DNA from 3 places in the Leucobacter exalbidus genome. Region 3 is predicted to be linked to each of the others. Evidence: predicted binding sites of a transcription regulator. Region 3 holds the regulator's gene; each other region holds the start of a gene.
What was found. The regulator HrcA, encoded in region 3, represses chaperone genes, less so after heat shock. The targets are predictions, from matches to a motif close to TTNGCACTCGNNNNNNNCGAGTGCNAA.
Positions count from the first base shown of each region.

Region 1 (3,278 bases), 2.2 Mb from region 3:
CGATGCGAGCGCCAACAGCCTCGTCGCCCGTGAGCTCGAGCGTAGCGAATGCCGTCTTGCCAGCCTGGATCAGCGCCACGCCGCCGCCGGGCAGAACGCCCTCTTCGACTGCTGCCTTCGCGTTGCGAACGGCATCCTCGATGCGGTGCTTGCGCTCCTTGAGCTCAACCTCGGTCGCTGCGCCAGCCTTGATGACTGCCACGCCGCCGGCGAGCTTCGCGAGGCGCTCCTGGAGCTTCTCGCGGTCGTAGTCGCTGTCGGTGTTCTCGATCTCGCGACGGATCTGCGTGACGCGACCTGCAATTGCGTCGTCCTCGCCGCCACCCTGCACGATGGTCGTCTCATCCTTGGTGATGATGACCTTGCGTGCGGTGCCGAGCATGTCGAGCGTTGCGTTCTCGAGCTTGAGGCCAACCTCTTCCGAGATGACCTGGCCGCCGGTGAGGATCGCGATGTCCTGCAGCATTGCCTTGCGGCGATCGCCGAAGCCGGGAGCCTTCACAGCAGCCGACTTGAAGATGCCACGGATCTTGTTGAGTACGAGAGTAGCGAGTGCTTCGCCCTCGATGTCCTCAGCAATGATGAGGAGCTGCTTGCCCGACTGGATTACGGGATCAACAACGGGGAGCAGGTCCTTGATGCTGGAGACCTTGCTGTTGACGATGAGGATGTACGGATCCTCGAATACAGCTTCCTGGCGATCTGCGTCGGTGACGAAGTATGCCGACAGGTAACCCTTGTCGAAGCGCATGCCCTCGGTCAGCTCGAGCTCGGTGCCGAACGTGTTCGACTCCTCGACGGTGACGACGCCTTCCTTGCCGACCTTGTCGATAGCCTCGGCGATCAGTGCGCCGATCTGCTCGTCAGCGGCCGAGATGGATGCGGTTGCCGCGATCTCGTCGGTGGTCTCGATCTCCTTGGCGTTCGCGAGGAGCTGAGCGGTGACGGCTGCTACAGCCTTCTCAATGCCCTTCTTGATCGCGATGGGATCGCTGCCGGCCGAAACGTTGCGCAGGCCCTCGCGCACGAGTGCCTGTGCGAGAACGGTTGCGGTGGTGGTGCCGTCGCCTGCGACGTCGTCAGTCTTCTTGGCGACCTCCTTGACGAGCTCGGCGCCGATCTTCTCGAACGGATCGTCGAGTTCGATCTCCTTGGCGATTGAAACGCCATCGTTCGTGATGGTGGGAGCGCCCCACTTCTTGTCCAACACAACGTTGCGGCCGCGCGGGCCGAGCGTTACCTTCACGGCATCAGCGAGGATGTTCAGGCCTCGCTCTAGGCCACGACGTGCTTCTTCGTCAAACGCAATAATCTTTGCCATGTGATTTCGCCCCTTTCGGACGGTCTCGAAAACTGTGAGCGCCGACGTAAGTCGTCACCGTTAGCACTCAGTCAATCCGACTGCTAATAACAATACTGGCACTCGTGGTGTGTGAGTGCAAGAAGCTCGCGCACAGCGAACACCTTATTTTCCAGGCATTCAGCTGATGGCCAGCGGGGTTACGGCGTGGTTTCCTCGGCGGGCGGCGCGGGCTGTTCAGCGGGCGCCGGCGCGGGAACGTCAACGGGTGCCTCAGCTGGGGCCTCGAGCGGTGCTGCAGGAGCGTTTTCAACGGGCGCTTCAGGGACGCCGTCGACGCCGCCTTCAGCCGCTTGCTGGGGTTCGCTGTCAGCGTCAGCTTCGCCTGCGGGATTCGGCTCGACGCCCTCTTCGGGAGCCTCGGGTGATGACGATTCCTTTGCGCCTTCGCCTGCCGCGGTCAGCGCTGCGGCTTCGTCGTGGCCGGGGCCTGCATAATCTGCGCCGAGCAGCACGACCAGCTGTGCACCGTATTCCTTGTAGTCCTCGGTGGTGTAGGTCGAGAGGCCGCCCAGCTTTGCGGCGAGCCCCGCAGCAGCTTCAGCATCAGCCGGGTCTGAATAGAACACCGCAGAGATCGCGACGTCTGTGGTGGCCGCGCTGCCCGAGAACAGGATCTGGCCCCACTCTTCGTCGACGATGATTTTGTCGAGCGCGGCGGCAAGGTTCTGGATCTCGCTGCCGTTAATGACGGCGACGGTGGCGTTGGGATCTAGCTCGGGCTCAGTCTTGGCCGCCTGGGCGACGGGTGCGCCCTTGTCCAACGCCGGGAGCTTCCCTGAACTGCCCACGCTGTGCACAGCGAGCACGCCCAGGGTCGTCAGAAGCGCGAAGCCGAGCAACCCTGCGATCACGTATTGCCAGACGTAGCGCGGGCGCGAAATCACGCGGTGAGCGCCCACTCGACCTGAACGGACGACCCGGTCGAAGCGGTCCTCGGGGTAGCTTTGACGCTCCCCTGACCCTGCGGTAGTTTGCCCCACGCTGCTCCTCATATAGCGGTCGGTCACACAACACCGACGATTCGCCCCTACATTACAGTGCGGTGGCTGCAAGCGTGGTGATTTCGCGAGGCCACAACCGGTTTGACCGAGATCAGTGAGTGTCTACTTCTCGGGGGTGGGAAGCGAATCGGGGGCGTAGATCGCGCGGGCGAGACCATCGATGACATCGGGCAGGCGTGTGCCGCCCGCAAACAGGAGCTTCTCGTCGACGTCAATGATGCGGCGCTTTTCACCCGCAGACGTCAGCGCGATGCTGGGCTGGGCCGCGAGCAGCCCGTCAACTCCGCCAGCGCTTTCGAGGCCCTGTGTCATCACGAGCAGAATATCGGGGTCGATCGCCACGAGGGCCTCATCGGTCATGGGGCGTTCGCCCTTCCAACCAATTTCTTTCGCAACGTCCACGGCGCCCACTGAACTGATCATGCTGTCAATGCCGCTTCCCTCGCCAAAGAGATAGTAGATGCCCGAGGTGCCGCGCACATACAAGAAGGCTACGCGTGGCAGGTCGGCTTCGTCTGCGGGCAGTAGCTCAGCGACCTCAGCTTCTTTCGCTGCGACTGCAGCCTGGATCTCAGCGTTGAAATCATCGGCGATGTGTCCCACGCCCAGCGCATCAGCAACCTGCTGCGCTGTTTCGTAGGTGGTCTTGTCATCAACCGCACGGTCAACGGTCACGACGGGAATCCCCGCGTCACGCAGCTGCAACACCACATCATTCGGGCCGATCGTGCCATCGGTCAGAATCAAAGAGGGGTTGAGCGCCAGCACACCCTCAGCATCGATAGCGTGGCCTGATCGAGTTACCACGGGGAGATCTTCTGCACCTTCAAAATTGGTCGAGACATCGCGACCAATCAGACTGTCGCCCATGCCCAGTGAGTGCACCAGCTCAGCCAGTGAGCCGCTCATCGACA
Region 1 is NZ_JAFIDA010000001.1:2,575,510-2,578,787, reverse strand. It holds gene groL (chaperonin GroEL) at 1-1,321, opposite strand, end outside; gene JOF28_RS11670 (LytR C-terminal domain-containing protein) at 1,501-2,343, opposite strand; gene JOF28_RS11665 (heme/hemin ABC transporter substrate-binding protein) at 2,467-3,278, opposite strand, start outside.
Region 1: groL (chaperonin GroEL) is a predicted target of HrcA. The motif match lies at 1,382-1,408, and genes of this name have one in related genera.

Region 2 (3,278 bases), 2.5 Mb from region 3:
CGCGCACCTCGGCGTCTTCGGCGTCGGCTGCGGCCGTGAGCTCGTGCGCTTCGCTCTCGCCGCGCATCACGAGCGCCGCGCGGCGTATCCCGTCACGCGCCGCGGCACCAAACCACAGCCCGGTCTCAACGACCTGACCATCCACCGAAATCCACTGCGCCTCAGCGTCGGCCGGAATCAGATCGCGGTCGAGCCCCGGCCCCAACTTCACGCCGGTGGGCATGCGCTGCGCCACCGCGAACGCGAAGGCGAGCGAGGGGGAGTAGTCATCGGGGGAGGCGACGCGGCGGGTGTCGCGGTGCCCCGCGGTGCGGCGGGCGGGGTCAAGAAACGCCCCGTCGATGCCCGCGAGGTCAAACGATTCGGCGTCGGCGCGCACCGCCGCGGGCACCGGGCGCCCCAGCTTGCGGCCCAACGTCGCAAGATTGTGGGTGGCCAGCGTCGCCGTATACGGGTCAAGTTCGACCGCGTGCGGCGTCACCCCCGCGGCGAGCAGGGCGAGCGACTCGGCCCCGATACCGCACCCGAGGTCTGCCACCGAGCGGCACCCGGCCCGCACAAAACGTTCGGCGTGGGTGCGGGCCACGCGTGCGCGGGTGGCCTGCTCGAGGCCCGCCTGGGTGAAGAGCAGCGCGTCGGCGAGCTCCCCGAACTTGCTTCGGGCCTTCATGCGTAGCTCGGCCTGCGTGAGCGCGGCCGCAATCAGCGCCGGATCAACCTCACGCTTGCGCAGCTGCGTATTGAGCTGGCCTGCCGTCACACCGGGCTCAGCGAGCCGCTCACTGACCTCGGTCAACAGGGCGAGACCTGGCTCGGTCAGCAGTTCCTCCCACCCTGGCGCTGCCAGGGCGGGAGGATCGAGGGGATCGATCATGAACTGTATGAGTACGACGAGTAATCAGCAATCTCATTGAAGACCGAGCTCATGCTGGTGATCATGGCCATAATCAAGAACGCGTACGTGATCACGAAGAGCAACACGAACACGAAGTACGCGTAGCTGATGATGAGGCCGGTGAGACCCAAGCCGCGACCGGCGTCACCGTTGCGCTTGATCTGGCTCAGACCGATGTGCCCAAAGATGATTCCGGCAAGCGGAGCGATAAACGCAAAGACGATCGAGAGGAACGCGAACGTGTTGGTGCCGCCGAGCGTGGTGCCCTGCGACGGCGCACCCACGGCGGGCGGCTGCACGTACGGCTGAACGGGCTGCTGCGTGTGCTGCGCGGCAGGCCGCTGCATATTCGCGAACGCGCCCTGCTGTGCGCGGTAGGGCTGCTGCTGTTGGGCCTGCTGCGCGGCGGGCGCCTGCTGTGCCTGGGGCTGGGCAGGCTGGGCCTGTCGTGATGCTTGGGCCTGCTGTGCTGCCTGGGCCTGCTGAGCGGCCTGCTGCTGAGCAGCATGCGCGGCCTGAGCCGCCTGGTCGATCTGTGCGTACGGCCTGGTCTGCTGCAAATCGGGGAGCTGCTGCGTGGGGAGCGCCTGCGTTACCTGCTGGGCCTGTGCGGCGAGCGACGCATTCTGCTGGGGGTCAGGGGTGTTCGGCGTGGACATGAGTCCTCCTCGAAGTGCGACGGGCGGGGCGATCACGGGTAAAACACCCGCGAAACGGTGGTTCTAGTCTAGGGCGGTGCGATAAATTCCGTTCGCTGTGCGCGATACCGTGGCGCTGCATTGGCACTCCCCTTGCACGAGTGCCAAACTGAGACATAGACTCTGAGGTGGGCGCGCACGCAATGGGCGGGCGCGCAAGCACTTCAGCCATCGGAAAGAGGTCAACTGTGTCGGTAGCTATCAAGCCGCTCGAGGATCGTATTGTTATCAAGCAGGTCGAGGCCGAGCAGACCACTGCTTCAGGTCTGGTCATTCCCGACAGTGCGAAGGAAAAGCCCCAGGAGGGCGAGGTCGTGGCAGTAGGCCCCGGTCGCGTTTCTGACAGCGGCACCCGCATTCCTCTCGACGTCGTCGTTGGCGATGTTGTGATGTACTCGAAGTTCGGTGGCACCGAGATCAAGGTTGGCGTTGACAACTACCTCGTGCTCTCGGCTCGCGACATCCTCGCAGTCATCACGCGCTAAGCGCTGATTACCCATTACGGGCTCTCGACCATGCGGTCGGGGGCCCGTTTTGCGTGTGCGGGGCGGCACTTCGCAGATAGGCTGAGCCGGTGACACAAATGCGAGCGGGACTGGGGTATGGCGTCGGCGCGTACCTCGTCTGGGGCACCTTCCCCATCTTCTTCGGCCTGATTGCGGTAGTGAATCCGCTTGAGGTCGTGCCGTGGCGCGTGGGCACGACCCTCGTGTTCTGCGCACTCATCGTGACCATCTCACGGCGCTGGGGTCGCGTGCTCGCGATTATCAAACGGCCGAGGCTTTTGGGCTGGTTCGCCCTGTCTGCGGTGCTGCTTTATGTCAACTGGCAACTGTTCGTCATCGGGGTGATGTCGGGCAACGTCATCGAGACGGCGCTCGGGTACTTCATCAACCCGCTGTTCACGATTCTCATTGGCGTCGCCTTTCGCGGTGAAAAGCTCACCAGGCCGCAGTGGTTCGCTGTGGGCATCGCGGCCGTAGGCGTCGTCATTGCCGCGGTCGGATACGGCAGCTTCCCGTGGATCGCGCTGGGGATCGCCGCATCATTTGGGCTCTACGGAGCCGTGCACAAACTCGCGGGCGAAGAGGTTGACGGGGTCACCGGTCTCACGGTCGAGACCATGGTCTCGGTGCCCATCGGCGCGGTGCAGATGATCATCGTCGCAAACCTCGTGGGCATCGGTGCATTTGCGCACGGCCCCTGGATCGCGGTGCTGGTGCTCGCCAGCGGCGTGATGACTGCGGTGCCGCTGATCCTGTTCGGTGAGGCGACGCGCAGGCTGCCGCTGTCGTACATCGGTTTCTTGCAGTTCATCACCCCGGTGCTCAGCTTCCTCTACGGTTTCCTTGTGATGCACGAGCAAGTATCGGTCACCCGGTGGATCGGGTTCATCGCCGTGTGGATCGCACTGGTGATTCTCGTCAGTGAAATGGTGACCCAGCACCGTCGTTCGCTACGGGTTACGGGCAGCGTGGCCACAGCTGCGGAATGATCCCAGCTGCCGAGACGTTAGACTACTTTGAAGGCGCCCGACTCCACCCATGAGTCTGTGAGCGCCCCGAAAACTTCACTACACGACAGATGAGGTGCCATGGAACAGCGTGATCCCTTCGCATTTACCGGACTAACCTACGACGACGTGCTGCTCCTTCCGGCGCACACCGATGTCATTCCGAGTGAGG
Region 2 is NZ_JAFIDA010000001.1:2,832,438-2,835,715, forward strand. It holds gene JOF28_RS12880 (THUMP-like domain-containing protein) at 1-874, opposite strand, end outside; gene JOF28_RS14620 (DUF4190 domain-containing protein) at 871-1,554, opposite strand; gene groES (co-chaperone GroES) at 1,782-2,078, shown strand; gene rarD (EamA family transporter RarD) at 2,177-3,088, shown strand; gene guaB (IMP dehydrogenase) at 3,188-3,278, shown strand, end outside.
Region 2: groES (co-chaperone GroES) is a predicted target of HrcA. The motif match lies at 1,675-1,701, and genes of this name have one in related genera.

Region 3 (3,278 bases):
TTTCGCGGCCCGAAAGTTTTGCGGGGGTAGTGACCTGCACGGCAATTTTGACATCGCCGCGGGTGGTGGAGCGCAGCCCCTGAATACCGCGGCCGCGCACCGTGATGATGTCGCCCGATTGGGTGCCCGCGGGCACGTCGGCCTCGAGCAGCCCGTCAATGCCGTCAAGTTTGGCCTCGACGCCCAAGATCGCGTCGGTCATCGATACCTGCATGGTGCACAGCAGGTCGTTGTTATCTCGGCTGAATACATCGTGGTGCACGACGCGGAACTCGATGAACAGGTCGCCGTTGGGCCCACCACCGGGGCCCACCTCGCCGCCGCCGCGCAGCTGCAACCGCGTGCCGGTGTCGATGCCAGAGGGAATATCAATGGGGATGGTGCGGCGCTCGCGCACGCGACCCTTGCCGCCACACTCGACGCAGGGGTTCTCGATGACCGTGCCATAGCCCTGGCAGCTGCCACAAGGGTGCATGGTGACCACGTTGCCAAACAGCGAGCGCACCTGGCGCTGCACCTGGCCGTGACCGTTGCACACGTCACAGGTTACGGGGTGAGTGCCGGGCTGGCAGCTGCTTCCTTGGCACACATCACACAAGACGGCCGTGTTGACGGTGACGTCGCGCTGCACGCCAAACATTACGTCTTGCAGGCTGACGTCGACACGAATCATCGCGTCTTCGCCCCGCTCGGCGCGCGGGCGCGGGCCGCGCTGGCCACCGCCACCGAAGCCGCCACTGCCGAAGAAGGTTTCGAAGATGTCACCGAAGCCGCCAGCGCCACCCTGACCGCCCTGGCCACCCATGTCATAGTTCTGACGCTGCTCGGCATCGCTCAAGACGTCATAGGCGTGCGTGACACCCTTGAATCGCTCTGAGGCTTCCTCGCTGGGGTTTACATCGGGGTGCAGCTGACGTGCCAGCTTGCGGTATGCCTTCTTGATCTCTTCTGGGGTCGCTTCGCGCGAGACTCCGAGGGTTTCGTAGTGATCGGCCACAGGCCTAGCTCCTCAGTGGTTGTAACGGTCATGTGACGAGGGAATCATGCTGAGTCCTCGCCCAAGATTTGGTTCAAATATCTAGCAACAGCGCGTACGGCGGCAATATTTCCCGCGTAATCCATGCGCATGGGGCCAAGCACCCCGAGTTTCGAGGAGTCCCCCGCGTCTTCGTATCGAGACGCAATCACCGAGGCGGTGGAGAGCCCATACGGCGCGTTCTCGCGGCCGATGGATGCGGCCACGGTGCGGCCCTCTTGCGCGAGCTCGGCAAACAATCGCAGCAGGGTGACCTGCTCTTCAATCGCGTCGAGCACGCCCGGCAGTGAGCCGGCGAAAGCATCGATGCGGGTGAGATTTGCGGCACCGGCCACGGCAATGCGATCGCTGCGGTTGGCTTGCAGCTGACTGCGCACCACCTCGATCACGCGCTCAACGACGGTGGCCTCTGCGGGCTCGGCCCACTCGCCAACTGTCTCAAGCAGCGCGCTCACGGCAGCGACACCAGATTCGACGTCGCCGCCCACCACTGCTTCAGCGATGCGCGAGCGCAGCCCGTGCACCCAGGCCTCGGTGACCCGCGTTGCCGGCAACCAAGCGAGCTGCTGCTCGACCACTCCCGTGCCCAGAATCAGCACGCACAACACGCGATCTTCGCCAATGGCGACGAGGTCGATGTGACGCACAACGGTGGCGCGCAGTGAAGGATACTGCACAACAGCGACCTGATTGGTCAGCTGCGAGAGCATGCGCACTGTGCGCCCCATCACATCGTCGAGGTCGCTGGATTCACCCAAAAATCGCTCGATGGCTGATTTTTGCGAACCTGAAAGCGGCCGGATCCTCGCGAGGGTATCGACATACAGCCGGTACCCCTTATCGGTGGGCACGCGCCCAGATGAGGTGTGCGGCTGGGCGATCAGCTCATTCTCTTCGAGCAGGGCCATGTCGTTGCGAATCGTCGCGGCCGACACCCCAAACTCATGCCGATCGACGATGGCTTTTGAGCCAACGGGTTCGTTCGAAGAGACGTAATCGCCCACGATTGCGTGGAGCACAGCGAGGCTACGTTCAGAGACCATCGACCCATCCTCCTAGCACTCGCTGTTTACGAGTGCTAAGTCTATCGCAGAGCACCTGGTCGATACCAAAGAGCAAATCTCGGTCACTCCAGCAGCCGGTGCACCACAGTGTCGGCAAGCAGCCGGCCCTGCAGGGTCGGTACCACCCGACCACCGATGGCAGCGCGACCGTCAATCAGGCCGCTCGCAATCAGCTCGGGCACTGCCCGGCGTCCCTCAGGCCCCAAAAGTTCAATTGGCAGGCCGTCGGCGATCCGGGTCTCGAGCAACACGCGCTCCTCAAGCCTGGCTGCGTCGGTGAGCAATTCGCGCGAGTGTGCGGGCGAAACGCCCGCGGCCACGCGCTGGGCGTACGCACCGGGGTGCTTCACGTTCCACCAGCGCACGCCACCCACGTGGCTGTGCGCGCCGGGGCCCGCCGCCCACCAGTCTTCGCCGGTCCAGTACGACAGGTTGTGGCTCGAGCGTGTTTCGGGCGTGCGCGACCAGTTGCTGATCTCATACCACGACAGGCCGGCCTCACGAAAGCGTGCGTCGGCGAGCTCGTACATTTCGGCGTGTAGATCTTCATCGGGCTCGGGCACCTCGCCGCGGCGAATCTGGGCGGCGAGCTTCGTGCCGCGCTCGACAATCAGCGCGTAGGCCGAAATGTGGTCGGGATTCGTGGCCAGCGCCGCATCGATCGACCGCTCCCAATCAGAGAGCGTCTCCCCCGGCGTGCCATAGATCAGATCGACGCTCACCTGCAGACCCGCGTCGCGCGCCCACCCAGTGACGAGCGGCACGCGCTCGGGGGTGTGCGTGCGATCAAGGGTCGCCAAAACGCTCGGCACCGCCGATTGCATGCCGAAACTGGCGCGGGTAAACCCGGCCTCGGCGAGGGTCGCGAGATACGCGGCATCCACCGAATCAGGGTTCGCTTCGGTGGTCACCTCGGCGCCCGGTGCGAGACCCCACTCGTCCTTGATGCGCTGCAGCATCAGGGCAAGGTCGGTCGCGGGCAGCAGGGTCGGCGTGCCACCCCCAAAGAACACCGTCGATACCTGGCGTTCGGCAACGCCCGAGCGCCGCAGCACATCGGCGCCGAAGCTGAGCTCCCAGGCTGCCTGTTCGGCGTAGTCGTTCTGCCTGGTGCCGCCGAGTTCTTGCGCGGTGTAGGTGTTGAAGTCGCAGTACCCGCAGCGCACGCGGCAGTACGG
Region 3 is NZ_JAFIDA010000001.1:356,270-359,547, reverse strand. It holds gene dnaJ (molecular chaperone DnaJ) at 1-997, opposite strand, end outside; gene hrcA (heat-inducible transcriptional repressor HrcA) at 1,042-2,079, opposite strand; gene hemW (radical SAM family heme chaperone HemW) at 2,163-3,278, opposite strand, start outside.